DNA from 2 places in the Cronobacter sakazakii genome. Region 2 is predicted to be linked to the other one. Evidence: predicted binding sites of a transcription regulator. Region 2 holds the regulator's gene; the other holds the start of a gene.

Region 1 (4,371 bases), 1.4 Mb from region 2:
TGCGCCAGCGGTCGTCTCCCCCTGCGCGCGCAAGAGGGCGTAGCGCTGAATCTCCTCCAGCGGCATATCGGTCGCCTTTAACCGTTTAATAAACGCCGCCCAGTCGAGATCCGAACGAGAATAGTCGCGATGCCCGCTCGCATTACGCGCCGGCACCAGCAAACCGAGCTTTTCGTAATAGCGCAGCGTATGAACGCCAAGCCCCGTCAGCGTCGCGAATGCCTGAATACGCATGGCCGCCTCCTGTCTACCGTAGCCCCATAAAAAAAGGCCGCGCGAGGCGGCCTTCAGCAGTGAGTGAACGCTTACGCGTAAACCGGGAAGCGTGCGCAGATATCCAGTACTTTACCTTTGACGCGCTCGATAACCGCTTCGTCATTGATGTTGTCCAGGATGTCGCACATCCAGCCTGCCAGCTCTTTAACTTCGGCTTCTTTAAAGCCGCGACGTGTGACCGCCGGAGAACCGATACGGATGCCGGAGGTGACGAACGGGCTCTTCGGATCGTTCGGCACGCTGTTTTTGTTAACGGTGATGTTGGCGCGGCCAAGTGCGGCGTCCGCTTCTTTACCGGTCAGGTTTTTATCAACCAGATCCAGCAGGAACAGGTGGTTTTCCGTACCGCCGGAAACCACTTTGTAGCCGCGGTTCAGGAACACTTCCACCATCGCTTTGGCGTTTTTGGCCACCTGCTGCTGGTAGGTTTTGAACTCCGGCTCCATCGCTTCTTTCAGCGCGACCGCTTTCGCCGCGATAACGTGCATCAGCGGGCCGCCCTGCGCGCTCGGGAACACGGCAGAGTTCAGTTTTTTGTACAGCTCTTCGCTGCCGCCTTTGGCGAGGATCAGACCACCGCGCGGGCCAGCCAGCGTTTTATGAGTGGTGGTGGTCACGACGTGCGCGTGCGGAACCGGGTTCGGGTAGACGCCTGCGGCAATCAGGCCCGCCACGTGCGCCATATCGACGAACAGGTATGCGCCGATGCTGTCAGCGATTTCACGCATTTTTGCCCAGTCAACAATGCCGGAGTACGCGGAGAAACCACCGATGATCATTTTCGGTTTGTGCTCTTTCGCCTGCTTCGCCATGTCCTCGTAATCGATTTTGCCAGACTCGTCGATACCGTAAGGAATGATGTTGTAGAGCTTACCGGAGAAGTTAACCGGGGAGCCGTGAGTCAGGTGGCCGCCCTGCGCCAGGTTCATACCAAGAACGGTATCGCCCGGTTGCAGCAGCGCGGTGTAAACCGCGAAGTTGGCCTGAGAACCGGAGTGCGGCTGCACGTTAGCGTAGTCAGCGCCGAAGAGTTCTTTCGCGCGGTCAATCGCCAGTTGCTCAACGATATCCACATATTCGCAGCCGCCGTAGTAGCGCTTGCCCGGATAACCTTCGGCATATTTGTTGGTCAGCTGAGAGCCCTGCGCCTGCATCACGCGCGGGCTGGTGTAGTTTTCGGAGGCGATCAGTTCGATGTGCTCTTCCTGACGTACTTTTTCCTGCTCCATAGCCTGCCACAGTTCGGCATCATAATCGGCAATGTTCATTTCACGCTTTAACATCCGCATCTCCTGACTCAGCTGACAATAAAATGTACTGCAATTAGGGGCCCTTTTGGGCGACGGCCAACAGTGTAAACCGATTGGCAGCGTGAAGATAGGGCTTGACAGAGGTTTTTACGCAAACGTTTGGCATGGCGTGGCGCAAGGGTTTGAACGATTAAGCAAACGTGCCGTTTACGCGACTTATTTTCATTTTCAACCTGTCGTTTTTTCATACGCCGTGGTGTTTTCCCCAGGCTTGATAAAACCATTTACAGCGTGCAGGTATTTTTATAAGATGCATTTAAAATACATTTTATAGAAAAACGGAAGGAAGCAACCATGCTGGATAGTCAAACCATCGCCGTCGTGAAATCCACCATCCCGCTGCTGGCGCAGACTGGCCCGAAACTCACCGCGCACTTTTATGACCGGATGTTTACACACAACCCGGAGCTGAAAGAGATTTTCAACATGAGCAACCAGCGCAATGGCGATCAGCGTGAAGCGCTGTTCAACGCCATCTGCGCCTACGCCACCAATATCGAAAACCTCGCGGCCCTGCTGCCAGCGGTGGAGAAAATCGCCCAGAAGCACACCAGCTTTAATATCAAACCGGAGCAGTACAACATTGTGGGCGAGCACCTGCTGGCGACGCTCGATGAGATGTTCAGCCCAGGCCAGGAAGTGCTGGACGCGTGGGGCAAAGCCTATGGCGTGCTGGCGGGCGTGTTTATTAACCGCGAAGCCGAGATTTACCAGAGTAACGCGCAGAAAACCGGCGGCTGGGAAGGCACGCGCGAATTCCGCATCGCGAATAAAACGCCACAGAGCGCCATTGTCACAAGCTTTGAGCTGGAACCGGTGGATGGCGGCCCGGTCGCCGATTACCTGCCCGGCCAGTACACCGCCGTCTGGATCAAGCCGCAGGGGTTTGCGCATCAGGAGATTCGCCAGTATTCGCTCACCCGCAAGCCGAACGGTAAAAGCTACCGCATCGCGGTGAAACGCGAAGGCGAAGGCCAGGTGTCGAACTGGCTGCATCAGCATGCGCAGCCGGGCGATGTGATTCGCCTTGCCGCGCCTGCGGGCGATTTCTTTATGGATGTTGAACCGCAGACGCCGGTGACGCTTATCTCGGCGGGTGTGGGTCAGACGCCGATGCTGGCGATGCTCGATACGCTGGCAAGCGCGCAGCATCCGGCGCAGGTGAACTGGTATCACGCGGCGGAAAGCGGCGATGTGCATGCGTTTACCGATGAAGTGGCGCAGCTCGGCGCGACGCTCCCCCGTTTTACCAGCCATATCTGGTACCGCGTGCCGACCGACGCCGATCGCAGCGCGGGCCGTTATAACAGCGAAGGGTTGATGGCGCTTCACGATCGCAAGGCGCAAGTGACCACGCCCGGTATGCAGTTTTATGTTTGCGGCCCGGTGAATTTTATGCAGTTCGCCGCGGAGCAGTTAGTGAGCATGGGTGTGAATAAAGAGAACATTCATTACGAATGTTTCGGCCCGCATAAGGTGTTGTAAGCGCCCGGCGGTTTTTTGGGGCGGTTCGGCGGGTGCGCTTCGCTTACCCGCCCTACAAAATCACACCGTCTGTTATAAGGTGGGTCAGCGCAGCGCACCCACCATGCCGAACACCAGCGCCCCTGTAGGGTGGGTAAGCGCAGCGCACCCACCATGCCGAACACCAGCGTCCCCTGTAGGGTGGGTAAGCGCAGCGCACCCACCATGCCGAACACCAGCGTCCCCTGTAGGGTGGGTAAGCGAAGCGCACCCACAATTCATATCCCTGCGCGCCCCATGCGCGTCGGGCATAAAAAAAGCAGGCCCACTGGCCTGCTTTTTTTGTCGTCGCGCCCGCTTAAATCGCGGCGTCGTCTTCCTCGCCGGTGCGGATACGCACCACGCGCGCCACGTCGAAAACGAAAATCTTGCCGTCGCCGATTTTACCGGTCTGGGCGGTACGGATAATCGTATCCACGCAGGTATCGACGATATCGTCGGTCACCACGATCTCGATTTTCACTTTCGGCAGGAAATCCACCATATACTCTGCGCCGCGATACAGCTCGGTATGGCCTTTCTGACGACCAAACCCTTTCACCTCGGTCACCGTCATCCCGGTGATCCCGACTTCCGCCAGCGCTTCACGTACGTCATCGAGTTTGAAGGGTTTAATAATCGCATCAATCTTTTTCATGGTGGATCCTTAATTCCTGCCAGCGCCTGCACGGCGATTCAGTTCGCGAAATCGGTTGCTCAAATTACCATACCTTGCAGCGGTTTGGGCACCAAAAACTACTCTTTAAAATCATTCGCCTCAAGCTCGTGGCGAGCCAGTAATTTATAGAATTCGGTACGGTTACGCCCCGCCATCCGCGCGGCATGCGTCACGTTGCCTTTGGTGATTTGCAACAGTTTACGCAGATAGTTGAGCTCAAACTGATTGCGCGCCTCGACAAACGTCGGCAGCACGGTGTTCTCGCCCTCCAGCGCCTGCTCCACCAGCGCCTCGCTAATGACCGGCGCGGAGGTCAGCGCCACGCACTGCTCAATGACGTTCACCAGCTGGCGCACATTGCCCGGCCAGCTCGCCGCCATCAGACGCTTCATCGCATCGGTAGAGAAACTGCGCACGAACGGCTTATGGCGATCCGCCGCCTGACGCAGCAGATGGTTCGCCAGCAGCGGAATATCTTCCGCGCGCTCCTGCAACGCCGGGATCTTTAAATTCACCACGTTCAGGCGATAAAAAAGATCTTCACGGAACTCGCCGCGCGCCATCGCCTTCGGCAGATCGCGGTGGGTAGCGGAGATAATCCGC
Region 2 (4,371 bases):
CAGCCAGCAAAGAAATCCTTTATCAGGTCGCATCACATTAACTCACTTCTTATTACGCGAAAGAGCCAGGAGTGTACGGAGTGCAATCCCGCTTGTGAAACGCTAATATTTGCCCATTCCATTCAAAAAATTTGCAGGCAGATAATGTGGTCTGAATATTCCCTGGAAGTGGTGGACGCCGTGGCGCGCACCGGCAGCTTTACTGCAGCCGCCGCAGAACTGCACCGCGTGCCTTCTGCCGTCAGTTATACGGTGCGCCAGCTTGAGGAGTGGCTTGCGGTATCGCTCTTTGAGCGCCGCCATCGCGATGTGGTTCTGACACCCGCCGGAGCCTGGTTTTTGCGGGAAGGGCGTTCTGTTATCAAAAAAATGATGATCACCCGTCAGCAGTGCCAGCAAATCGCCAACGGATGGCGCGGACAGCTCTCCATCGCGGTGGATAATATCGTGCGCCCGGAACGCGTCCGGCGGCTGGTGCTCGATTTCTACCGGCACTTCTCTGATGTGGAGTTGCAGGTGTCGCAGGAAGTCTTTAACGGCGTCTGGGACGCGCTGGCGGACGGGCGCGTGGAGCTTGCGATTGGTGCCACACAGGCGATACCGGTCGGTGGGCGCTTCGCGTTTCGTGATATGGGCATGCTGAGCTGGCGTTGCGTAGTGGCGCACCATCATCCGCTGGCACAGCACGCGGGCGCGCTCAGCGACGACAGGCTGCGCGATTACCCGTCGCTGGTGCTGGAAGATACATCGCGATCGCTGCCCAAGCGCATTACCTGGCTTCTGGATAACCAGCGGCGCGTGGTAGTGCCGGACTGGCACTGCGCCGCCGATGCGCTGAGCGAAGGGCTCTGTATCGGCATGGTGCCGACACATTTCGCGAAGCCATGGCTCGATAGCGGGGAGTGGCGCGCGTTGACGCTGGAAAACCCGTTCCCGGACGCCGCCTGCTGTCTGACGTGGCGGCAAAGCGACGCCTCGCCCGCGCTGCGCTGGCTGCTCGATTATCTGGGGGACAGTGAAACGCTGAACAAGGAGTGGCTGCGGGAGCCGCAGTGATACGGCTCCCGGAAGGATTAACGGCGATAGTCGCGGAACGGGCCGTCCGCCACCGAGCGGCGTTCGATCAGGCGCGGATGCACCTCAATCGTCTGCGACTCTTCGCGCTTATTCACGATGCGGTCGAGCAGCATATTGAACGCGGTCTGGCCGAGCGTTTCTTTTGGCTGATGGATAGTCGTCAGTGCCGGGCTAAAGAAACGCGCGTTGCGTACGTTGTCGTAGCCGATGATCGAAATATCCTGCGGTACGCGCAGGCCCATCTCATCGGCGGCGCAGATAGCGCCCATCGCCATAATATCGCCGCCGCAGAACACGGCAGTCGGGCGCTGCGGCTGCGAGAGGATCTGCTGCATCGCGCGGTAACCGGATTCCGGCTCGAAATCGCCCTGCACGATCCAGTTTTCCGGCACTTTAATGACCGCTTCTTCCAGCGCTTTCATAAAGCCTGAGAAACGCCCGACGCCGGTGTTACGCTCAAGCTGCCCCGGAATCACGCCAATATCACGATGGCCGCGCTCAATCAGATAACGCCCGGCGAGATAACCGCCCTGGAACGCGTTATCTATAACCGAGTCCGTAAAATCGGCTTTCGCTTCACCCCAGTCCATCACCACCATCGGGATATGACGGTACTCTTCAAGCGTGGAAAGCAGCGGCTGCGGGTATTCCGAACACATCACCAGCAGGCCGTCGACGCGCTTTTGCGCCATCATCGACAGATACGCGCGCTGCTTTTCCAGGTTGTTATGCGCGTTGCCCAAAATCAGCGTATAGCCTTTGGCGAAGCAGCTGTTTTCAACGGCTTCAATGATTTCGGCGAAATAGGGCGCTTCGCTACTGGTCGCCAGCAGCCCGATAGATTTGGTGTGATTCACCTTCAGGCTGCGCGCCACGGCGCTTGGCGAATAGTGTAATTCTTTGATAGCCGCCCAAACCGCATTGCGCGTCTCTTCCGCCACAAAACGGGTTTTGTTAATCACATGTGAGACTGTTGTTGTGGAAACGTTGGCTCGCTTCGCGACGTCTTTAATTGTTGCCATTAATAATCACTCCAGACCCCTGGCTGAGCCGTGTAAAATCACGGGTTAATCGTTTGCCTGTACACACCCCTGACTGCCGCGAGGAGAGTGCGGCATGCCGGGAAACGCGACATTTTTCGTGAGGAGGGGTCGATGGCCGGTACCGAATAAAGTAGCGACGAATTTTGGCTTATCTTTATCGAAAGGGGAAGAGGGAAAACGCATATCTGGTTAAATGTCGCAGGATTTTTCGGCCCGTTTATGCAAAAATGCGCACTACCTGATTTTTATGGGGTCTTTAAGGAGAATACCATGAGTACCGATCTGAAATTTTCGCTGGTCACGACGCTGGTTGTACTGGGCCTGATTGTGGCGGGCGCATTTACCGCCATTCTGCATTAAGCGACAGGCGGGAGCGCACCTGTTCTCCCGCTTTCTTAAACTTTTCTTGCGTTTAAGCGCCGATTCCCCGCTGTTTTCTTTCTTTTTCCCGTTATTCCCTTTAGATTCGCTAATAACAATGAGCGCGTGTTCTTAACAGCTGCGCAATAATATTTTGCTGTTTTTGTCCCTTATCTTTTCTGATTGCGAGTGTCATCCTTTTCTGCATCCTGCTGTAACGTCGGGCGTTCCCGGCGCTGTTGTACAATTTCTGGAGCAATGAATGAAAGTCAATTTTCCGTTACTGGCACTGGCTATCGGTGCTTTTGGCATTGGCACGACCGAGTTTTCCCCGATGGGGTTGTTGCCGGTAATAGCGAACGGCGTCAACGTCTCCATTCCGGCCGCCGGTATGCTGATTAGCGCCTACGCGGTCGGCGTGATGGTAGGCGCACCGCTGATGACGCTTTTACTGTCGCACCGCGCACGGCGTAGCGCGTTGATTTTTCTGATGGCGATTTTTACGCTCGGTAACGTGCTGTCAGCACTGGCACCGGATTATATGACGCTGATGGCCTCGCGTATCCTCACCAGCCTTAACCACGGCGCGTTCTTCGGGCTCGGCTCGGTGGTGGCGGCAAGCGTGGTGCCAAAGCATAAACAGGCGAGCGCCGTCGCGACGATGTTTATGGGCCTGACCATCGCCAATATCGGCGGCGTGCCGGCGGCCACCTGGCTTGGTGAAACCATCGGCTGGCGAATGTCGTTTCTGGCGACGGCCGGTCTTGGCCTGGTGGCGATGGCGAGCCTCTGGTTTTCCCTGCCAAAAGGCGGCAGCGGCGAGCGCCCGGATGTGAAAAGCGAACTGGCCGTGTTGATGCGCCCGCAGGTGGTGAGCGCGCTGCTGACGACGGTGCTCGGCGCGGGCGCGATGTTTACGCTCTATACCTATATCGCGCCTGTGTTGCACCACATCACTGACGCCAGCGCGGCGTTCGTCACCGCCATGCTGGTGCTGATTGGCGTCGGGTTTTCCATCGGCAACTATCTGGGCGGCCGCCTGGCGGACCGCTCGGTGAGCGGCACGCTGAAAGGCTTCCTGATGCTGCTTATCGTCATTATGGCGGCTATTCCGTGGCTTGCGAAAACGGAAATCGGCGCGGCGGTGAGCATGGTGGTATGGGGGGCTGCGACTTTCGCGGTAGTGCCGCCTCTGCAGATGCGCGTGATGCGTGTCGCCAGCGAAGCGCCGGGCCTGTCGTCATCGGTGAATATCGGGGCGTTTAATCTCGGTAACGCGCTTGGCGCGGCGGCGGGCGGGGCCGTTATCCATGCGGGCTTCGGCTATAGCGTAGTGCCAGTGATGGGCGCGCTGATTGCCGCACTCGGCCTGCTGCTGGTGCTGATCTCCAGCCGTCGCGAAGCGCAAATGGCGTGCAGCGCTGAATAATCCATGCTGCCATATAAAAGAAAACGGAGAAGGGTGACCTTCTCCGTTTTTTTGTGAGGATAAATCGATTAACGAATAGTGCGCGGCGTCATCACCCGGCGCGCGCCGACATAGTGACGCTGCCAGTAATCTTCGCTCAGCGAGGTTATCTGGATTTCCTGGCCGCTGCGCGGTGACTGAATAAATTTGCCGTTGCCGACATAGACGCCGACGTGATCGGCGGTGCCACGGCCCTGAGTGCGGAAGAACACCAGGTCGCCGCTTTCCAGCTCGCCACGGTTAACCGGCGCGGCGTCGCGCAGGTGATACATTTCGTTGGCGGTGCGCGGAATGCGGAATTTCACCAGATCTTTATAGGCATACCAGACGAGGCCGCTGCAGTCGAAACCGGTACGCGGCGACGTGCCGCCCCAGTGGTACGGCTTGCCTATCTGGTTCATCAGCTTGTTCATGGCGGTGGTC

What was found. Region 2 encodes PurR, which represses purine synthesis genes. Its sites were predicted from a motif close to CANGCAAACGTTTGCNTG; they were not measured.
Region 1: the regulator PurR is predicted to act here: its motif matches at 1,675-1,692, upstream of glyA (serine hydroxymethyltransferase).

Annotation. Positions count from the first base shown of each region.
Region 1 covers NZ_CP011047.1:2,025,902-2,030,272, reverse strand. The annotation lists gene CSK29544_RS09550 (MerR family transcriptional regulator) at 1-234, opposite strand, end outside; gene glyA (serine hydroxymethyltransferase) at 306-1,559, opposite strand; gene hmpA (NO-inducible flavohemoprotein) at 1,881-3,071, shown strand; gene glnB (nitrogen regulatory protein P-II) at 3,409-3,747, opposite strand; gene glrR (two-component system response regulator GlrR) at 3,846-4,371, opposite strand, start outside.
Region 2 covers NZ_CP011047.1:3,405,183-3,409,553, reverse strand. The annotation lists gene punC (purine nucleoside transporter PunC) at 1-33, opposite strand, end outside; gene punR (DNA-binding transcriptional activator PunR) at 145-1,056, shown strand; gene purR (HTH-type transcriptional repressor PurR) at 1,074-2,099, opposite strand; gene cydH (cytochrome bd-I oxidase subunit CydH) at 2,391-2,480, shown strand; gene CSK29544_RS16225 (MFS transporter) at 2,743-3,909, shown strand; gene CSK29544_RS16220 (C40 family peptidase) at 3,978-4,371, opposite strand, start outside.